DNA from 2 places in the Pseudomonas sp. GW821-FHT02C04 genome. Region 2 is predicted to be linked to the other one. Evidence: predicted binding sites of a transcription regulator. Region 2 holds the regulator's gene; the other holds the start of a gene.
What was found. Region 2 encodes sigma-54, which starts transcription at its own class of promoters, with help from an activator protein. Its sites were predicted from a motif close to ANTGGCATNNANNTTGCTNT; they were not measured.
Positions count from the first base shown of each region.

Region 1: the regulator sigma-54 is predicted to act here: its motif matches at 1,477-1,496, upstream of AC07VV_RS12785 (flagellar basal body rod protein FlgF).

Region 1 is NZ_JBWKVT010000003.1:185,286-189,425, reverse strand. It holds gene AC07VV_RS12790 (sigma-54-dependent transcriptional regulator) at 1-1,315, shown strand, start outside; gene AC07VV_RS12785 (flagellar basal body rod protein FlgF) at 1,551-2,291, shown strand; gene flgG (flagellar basal-body rod protein FlgG) at 2,337-3,122, shown strand; gene flgH (flagellar basal body L-ring protein FlgH) at 3,176-3,871, shown strand; gene AC07VV_RS12770 (flagellar basal body P-ring protein FlgI) at 3,899-4,140, shown strand, end outside.
Region 2 is NZ_JBWKVT010000010.1:39,244-43,496, reverse strand. It holds gene lptA (lipopolysaccharide transport periplasmic protein LptA) at 1-124, shown strand, start outside; gene lptB (LPS export ABC transporter ATP-binding protein) at 124-849, shown strand; gene AC07VV_RS27405 (RNA polymerase factor sigma-54) at 1,036-2,529, shown strand; gene hpf (ribosome hibernation-promoting factor, HPF/YfiA family) at 2,603-2,911, shown strand; gene ptsN (PTS IIA-like nitrogen regulatory protein PtsN) at 2,923-3,387, shown strand; gene rapZ (RNase adapter RapZ) at 3,390-4,247, shown strand.

The DNA of each region.
Region 1 (4,140 bases), on a different contig from region 2:
GGAACTGAATGCATTGCTCGGTGCGCTGGAATTTCCGGTGCTGTCGATCGACATGGGCGGCTCGATCGTTGCCGCCAACCGTGCGGCGGCGCAGTTGCTCGGGGTGCGGGTCGACGAAGTGCCGGGGATTCCACTGTCGCGTTACGCCGAGGATTTCGACTTGCCTGAACTGGTGCGCGCCAACAAATCGCGAATCAATGGCATGCGGGTCAAGGTCAAGGGCGACATCTTTCTGGCCGACATCGCCCCGCTGCAATCGGAGCACGACGACAGCGAAGCCATGGCCGGCGCGGTGCTGACGTTGCATCGGGCGGATCGGGTCGGTGAGCGCATCTATAACGTGCGCAAGCAGGAGTTGCGTGGCTTCGACAGCATCTTCCAAAGCTCGAAAGTGATGGCGGCAGTGGTGCGCGAAGCCCGGCGCATGGCGCCACTCGATGCGCCGCTATTGATTGAAGGTGAAACCGGCACCGGCAAGGAGTTGCTGGCACGGGCCTGTCACCTGGCGAGCCCTCGTGGTCAGTCGCCATTGATGGCGCTCAACTGCGCGGGGCTGCCGGAATCGATGGCCGAGACCGAGTTGTTCGGCTACGGGCCCGGTGCCTTTGAGGGTGCACGGGCCGAAGGCAAGCTCGGGCTGCTGGAACTGACGGCGGGCGGCACGTTGTTCCTCGATGGTGTCGGCGAAATGAGCCCGCGCTTACAGGTGAAATTGCTGCGCTTCCTGCAGGACGGTTGCTTCCGTCGTGTGGGCAGTGATGAAGAGGTTTACCTGGATGTGCGCGTGATCTGCGCCACCCAGGTCGACCTGTCCGAGTTGTGCACCCGTGGCGAGTTTCGCCAGGATTTGTACCATCGCTTAAACGTGCTTTCGTTGCACATCCCGCCACTGCGCGAATGCCTCGACGGTTTGACGCCGCTGGTAGAGCACTTCCTTGATCAGGCCAGTCGGCAGATTGGTTGTCCGTTGCCGAAACTGGCGCCGGCGGCGATGGATCGGCTCAGTCATTACCACTGGCCGGGCAACGTGCGACAACTGGAGAACGTGCTGTTCCAGGCGGTTTCGCTGTGTGATGGCGGGACGGTCAAGGCCGAGCATATTCGTCTGCCGGACTATGGTGTGCGTCAGCCGCTTGGCGATTTCTCGCTGGAGGGCGGGCTCGACGAGATTGTCGGGCGCTTCGAGAAAGCGGTGCTTGAGCGACTGTATTCCGAACACCCGAGCAGTCGGCAGCTGGGCAAGCGGCTGGGCGTCTCGCACACCACGATTGCCAACAAGCTGCGTGAATATGAGGTGGGCAAGACCGAGTCTTGATCCCTGCGCGATCACTCCTGCGCAAGGCACGGGGTGATCGCGCCTTACCATTGCCGCCAAGCGGCATGACACCGCCGGTTTTTCGACTTCGATACATTTCCCCAAACCCTGCTGAATCCCTCAAGTCCTTTGTTTATCGGGTCCTCGACCGCCAGAAAAAAGTTGGTCTGCAAATTGCTTGTGGCTCAGCAGTACAGCGGTGGGCGGCAAACGTCCGGCATGCAGAGGAAAGAGTGTGGACAAGTACCTTTATGTGGCAATGACCGGCGCCAGCCAGAACGCACTGGCGCAAAAGGCTCATGCCAACAACCTGGCGAACATCTCCACCAATGGTTTTCAGCGCGACCTGGAGCAGGCGCGTTCGATGCCGGTGTTCGGTGACAGCTTTCCGGCGCGTGCGTTTGCCATGAGCGAACGGCCCGCCACCGACTTCACCGCAGGCTCCCTGGTGGAGACCGGTCGCGACCTCGACGTCGCTGTGACCGGCAACGGTTTCATTGCCGTGCAGAACCCCAACGGCGGCGAAAGCTACGTGCGCACCGGCAGCCTCAATATCGACGCCCTGGGCGTGCTGCGTGCCGGCAACGGCATGCCGGTCATGGGCAACGGCGGGCCGATTGCCGTACCGCCGCAGCAGCAGGTGGAAGTCGGTGAAGACGGCACCATCAGTATTCGTGCGATGGGCGAAGGCCCGCGCGTCATGGCCGAAGTCGACCGGATCAAACTGGTCAATCCGGACATCAAGAACATGAACAAGGGCCTGGACGGTTCGATCTACACCAAGGACGGCCAGCCTGCGCCGGCCGATGCCAACGTCAAACTGGTGTCGGGTTTCCTGGAGTCGAGCAACGTCAATGCCGTGGAAGAAATGACCTCGGTGCTGGCCCTGGCCAAGCAGTTCGAGTTGCACGTCAAGATGATGAACACCGCCAAAGACGACGACCAGGCCATGGCTCGGGTCTTGCAGATCAGCTAATTATCAGAACGTCGCGCCGTAAAACAGGCGCACGAGGAGAATCGAATGCTTCCGGCTCTATGGGTTGCCAAAACCGGTCTGTCCGCCCAGGACACCAACCTGACCACCATTTCCAACAACCTGGCGAACGTGTCGACCACGGGTTTCAAACGTGACCGCGCCGAGTTCCAGGACCTGCTGTACCAGATCAAGCGTCAGCCAGGCGCCCAGTCGACCCAGGACAGCGAACTGCCGTCGGGTCTGCAAGTGGGTACTGGTGTGCGCATCGTCGGCACCCAGAAAAACTTCACCGCCGGTAGCCTGCAAACCACCGAGCAGCCGCTGGACATGGCCCTCGACGGCCGTGGTTTCTTCCAGATCCTGCAACCGGACGGCACCACGTCCTACACTCGTGACGGTACTTTCCACCTCGACTCCAATGGCCAGATCGTCAACGCCAGTGGTTTCGCTCTGGAGCCGGCGATTGTCATCCCGAACAACGCTCAGACCTTCACTGTCGGCCGTGACGGCACCGTGTCGATCACCGTTGCCGGCAACGCCGCTTCGCAAGTGATCGGCAACCTGCAAACCGCCGACTTCATCAACCCGGCCGGTCTGCAAGCCGTGGGCAACAACCTGTTCCTGGAAACCGCCGCTTCCGGCGCGCCGCAAATCGGCACTCCGGGCCTGAACGGTTTCGGCACCACCCTGCAGAACACTCTGGAAACCTCCAACGTCAGCACCGTGGAAGAGATGGTCAACATGATCACCACTCAGCGCGCTTACGAGATGAACTCCAAGGTGATCTCCACCGCCGACCAGATGCTCTCGTTCGTAACGCAGAATCTGTAATCAAGTCTATGAGGCGGCCATGAGGCCGCCTGCAATACCGTGAGGTAAGGGTCATGAAACGCTTCGTATCTGTTCTGGCATTGGGTGGGGTGGTCTCGCTCGCGGGCTGCGTCGCTCCGACGCCCAAGCCCAATGACCCTTACTACGCCCCGGTGTTGCCGCGGACGCCGTTGCCGGCGGCCGCCAACAACGGCTCGATCTATCAGGCCGGTTTCGAACAGAACCTGTACAGCGACCGCAAGGCGTTCCGGGTCGGTGACATCATCACCATCACCCTGAACGAGAAGACTCAGGCCAGCAAGAACGCCAACTCGCAAGTGGCCAAGAACAGCAAGACCGGCATCGGCCTGACTTCGCTGTTCGGCGGCAGCGGCACCACCAACAACCCGTTGGGCGGTAACGATCTGAGCCTGGACGTCGGCTACAGCGGCGACCGCGCGACAAAGGGTGACAGCAAGGCGGCCCAGGGCAACACCCTGACCGGTTCGATCACCGTGACCGTCGCCGACGTGTTGCCCAACGGCATCATCGCTGTGCGTGGCGAGAAGTGGATGACCCTCAACACCGGTGATGAACTGGTGCGGATCGCCGGCCTCGTACGCGCCGATGACATCGCCACCGACAACACCGTGTCGTCGACCCGGGTCGCCGATGCGCGCATCACCTACTCGGGCACCGGTTCGTTCGCCGATGCGAGTCAGCCAGGCTGGTTCGACCGTTTCTTCCTCAGCCCGCTGTTCCCTTTCTAGGTGGCTACGTTGAATTTCAAGAGCCTCATGCTCGCTGCGGCGTTGATGTCCGCAGCCTTTGGTGCCCACGCCGAGCGGCTGAAAGATATCGCCAGCATCTCTGGCGTGCGCTCCAACCAGTTGATCGGCTACGGCCTGGTGGTCGGGCTTAACGGCACCGGCGACCAGACGACGCAAACCCCGTTCACCCTGCAGACCTTCAACAACATGCTCTCGCAGTTCGGCATCAAGGTGCCGCCGGGATCGGGCAACGTGCAGTTGAAAAACGT
Region 2 (4,253 bases):
CTATGACACGGTGAAAAAGCTGGCCAGCGCGGGTCGTGCCACCGGCAACAAGGTCACCGAAGCGCGTCCGCGCATTGACATGGTGATCCAGCCGAAGAAGAAAACCGACGAGAAATCCCAGTAATGGCAACTCTGAAAGCCCAGCACCTGGCCAAGGCCTATAAAAGCCGCCAGGTCGTGCGCGATGTCAGCCTGTCGATCGACAGCGGTCAGATCGTCGGCCTGCTCGGCCCCAACGGCGCCGGCAAGACCACCTGCTTCTACATGATCGTCGGCCTGGTGCAGGCCGATCAGGGTCGCGTGCTGATCGACGACCTGGACGTCAGCCACCAGCCGATGCACGGTCGCGCCAAGGCCGGTATCGGCTATCTGCCACAGGAAGCGTCGATCTTTCGCAAACTGTCGGTGGCCGACAACATCATGGCCATCCTCGAGACCCGTCAGGAGCTCGACAAGGCCGGTCGTCGCAAGGAGCTGGAAAGCCTGCTGCAGGAATTCCACATCAGCCACATCCGCGACAACCTCGGCATGAGCCTGTCCGGTGGTGAGCGTCGCCGGGTGGAAATCGCCCGTGCACTGGCCACCGCACCGAAATTCATCCTGCTCGACGAACCGTTCGCCGGTGTCGACCCGATCTCCGTGGGCGACATCAAGCAGATCATTCATCACCTCAAGGCCAAGGGCATCGGTGTGTTGATCACCGACCACAACGTCCGCGAGACGCTGGATATCTGCGAAACGGCCTACATCGTCAATGACGGCCAACTGATCGCCGAAGGCGACTCCGCGACCATCCTCGCCAACGATCTGGTGAAGGAAGTGTACCTGGGTCACGAGTTCCGCCTGTAAGCGCGACAGCATTCGACCAGCCGTCCGGGTGCTGTAACGTTGAAGCGCACTTTTATACGCTTTTATTGTTACAGCGCTCTAGGCAAACACGACAGTTTCAGGCATATAATTTGCTTAAGTTTGGCGCTTCGGCGCCCTGTAGTGGATGGCGCATAGCGCCGGCGAATAAGGTGTTAAGCCCCTGCCATGAAACCATCGCTAGTCTTGAGAATGGGCCAGCAGCTGACGATGACACCGCAGCTGCAACAGGCCATCCGCCTGCTCCAATTGTCGACCCTGGATCTGCAACAGGAAATCCAGGAGGCTCTGGAATCCAATCCGATGCTCGAACGCCAGGAAGACGGCGACGACTTCGACAACTCCGATCCCATGGCCGACAACGCCGAACAGAAGCCCAACACCGAGATCCAGGAACCCTCCTATCAGGAGACCGCGCCGACGGTCGACAATCTTGAAGAAGGCGAATGGAACGAGCGAATCCCCAACGAACTGCCCGTGGACACCGCCTGGGAAGACGTCTACCAGACCAGTGCCAGCAGCCTGCCGAGCAGCGATGACGACGAGTGGGATTTCACCACCCGAACTTCCGCTGGCGAGAGCCTGCAAAGCCACCTGCTGTGGCAGCTGAACCTGGCGCCGATGTCCGACACGGATCGCCTGATCGCCGTCACCCTGATCGACTGCATCAACAATCAGGGCTACCTCGACGAAACCCTCGAAGAAATTCTCGACGCCTTCGATCCGGAGCTCGACATCGAGCTGGACGAGATCGAAGCCGTCCTGCACCGCATCCAGCAATTCGAACCCGCCGGCATCGGTGCACGCAACCTGGGCGAATGCCTGCTGCTGCAATTGCGCCAGCTGTCGGCCAAGACCCCTTGGCTGGCAGAAGCCAAGCGTCTGGTTACCGATTACATCGACCTGCTCGGCAGCCGCGACTACAGCCAGCTGATGCGCCGCATGAAGCTCAAGGAAGATGAACTGCGCCAGGTCATCGAACTGGTGCAGAGCCTCAACCCGCGCCCCGGCTCGCAGATCGAATCCACCGAAGCCGAATACGTGGTGCCTGACGTCATCGTGCGCAAGGACAACGAGCGCTGGCTGGTCGAACTGAACCAGGAATCGGTGCCGCGCCTGCGAGTCAACGCCCAGTACGCCGGTTTCGTGCGCCGCGCCGACACCAGCGCCGACAACACCTTCATGCGCAATCAGTTGCAGGAAGCCCGCTGGTTCATCAAGAGCCTGCAGAGCCGCAACGAAACCCTGATGAAAGTGGCCACCCAGATCGTCGAGCATCAGCGCGGCTTTCTTGAATACGGCGACGAAGCCATGAAGCCTCTCGTGCTACATGACATCGCCGAAGCGGTGGGCATGCACGAGTCGACGATTTCCCGGGTGACCACGCAGAAATTCATGCATACCCCCCGGGGCATCTATGAACTGAAATACTTTTTCTCCAGCCACGTCAGCACCTCCGAAGGCGGCGAATGCTCATCCACGGCGATCCGCGCGATCATCAAGAAACTGGTTGCCGCGGAAAATCAGAAAAAGCCGTTGAGTGACAGCAAGATCGCTGGTTTACTGGAGGCACAAGGCATTCAGGTGGCTCGCCGCACCGTCGCCAAGTACCGCGAATCCCTCGGGATCGCGCCTTCGAGCGAACGCAAGCGGTTGATGTAAGCCACGTTACAGCGTTCCAGTGGCAGGCTCTTCGGCCTGCCGCTTTATGCACTGGCAACGAAGGAGAAGCTGTATGCAAGTCAACATCAGTGGACACCAACTGGAAGTTACCCAACCTCTCCGTGAGTACGTTGAGCAAAAGCTCAAGAGGCTTGAGGGGCATTTCGACAAGATCACCAACGTGCAAGTCACGATGTGCGTCGAGAAGCTGAAGCAGAAAATCGAAGCCACGCTGCATATTCCCGGTAACGAGGTCGTCGCAAACGCGGAACATACCGATATGTACGCAGCGATCGACGCGCTGACCGACAAGCTTGATAAACAACTCAAAAAGCATAAGGAAAAGACCCAGAGCCTGCTTCAGGGCGCTACCGGTCGATAACCCCCACCCCCATGATCCGACTTGAAAGCATCCTGACCCCCGGCCGTTCCCTCGTGAACGTGCCGGGCGGCAGCAAAAAGAAAGCCCTCGAACAAATTGCCAACCTGATCGCCCGGGAAGTACCGGATCTGGAGATGCAAGATGTCTTCGAGGCACTGATTGCCCGTGAAAAACTCGGCTCGACCGGTTTTGGCAACGGCATCGCCATTCCCCATTGCCGCCTCAAGGGCTGCGAGTCGCCCATCAGCGCCTTGATGCACCTTGAAGCGCCTATCGACTTCGACGCCATCGATGGTGCACCGGTCGACCTGCTGTTCGTGCTGCTGGTCCCGGAAGCCGCCACCGATGCGCACCTGGAACTGCTGCGCCAGATCGCCAGCATGCTCGACCGCAAGGAAGTACGCGAAAAACTGCGTCGCGCCACCACCAACGAAGCCTTGTATCAGGTTGTCCTGGACGAGCAAAACGGGCACTAAACATGCGCTTGATCATCGTCAGTGGCCGCTCCGGCTCGGGTAAAAGTACCGCTCTGGATGTCCTCGAGGACAACGGCTACTACTGCATCGACAACTTGCCTGCCGGCCTGCTGCCGGAACTGGCAGAGCGCGCACTGATTCATACGGAACTGTCTCAGCCACTGGTCGCGGTATCGATCGATGCACGCAATCTGCCCAGTCATCTCTCGCGCTTTCCGGAATTGCTTGAAGAAGTCCGCAGCCGGCACATCCAGTGCGACGTCCTGTATCTGGACGCCGATGAAGAAACCCTGCTCAAGCGTTTTTCGGAAACCCGTCGTCGCCACCCTCTGAGCAGCGCCAATCGTTCGCTGGCCGAAGCCATCAACGATGAAACGGCCCTGCTGGGCCCGATCGCCGATCTGGCCGACCTGAAGGTCAACACCACTAATCTGAATCTGTACCAGTTGCGCGACACCATCAAGCTGCGGCTGCTGAACCAGCCGGAGCCGGGTACGGCGTTTCTGGTGGAGTCGTTCGGTTTCAAACGCGGCATGCCGGTGGATGCGGATCTGGTGTTCGATGTACGCTGCCTGCCCAACCCGTACTGGAAACCGGAACTACGCGCGCAATCGGGGCTCGATGAGCCGGTAGCCGAGTACCTGGCGGCACAGCCGGAAGTCGAAGAGATGTTTCAGGACATCTATGCGTATCTGTTCAAATGGCTGCCGCGCTTCGCTGCAAGCAATCGCGCCTACGTCACCATTGCCATTGGCTGCACCGGCGGACATCACCGTTCCGTCTACCTGACCGAACGCCTGGGTCAGGCCCTGCAGAAAACCCTGAAGAACGTCCAGGTTCGCCACCGCGACCTCAGCTAAAGGATT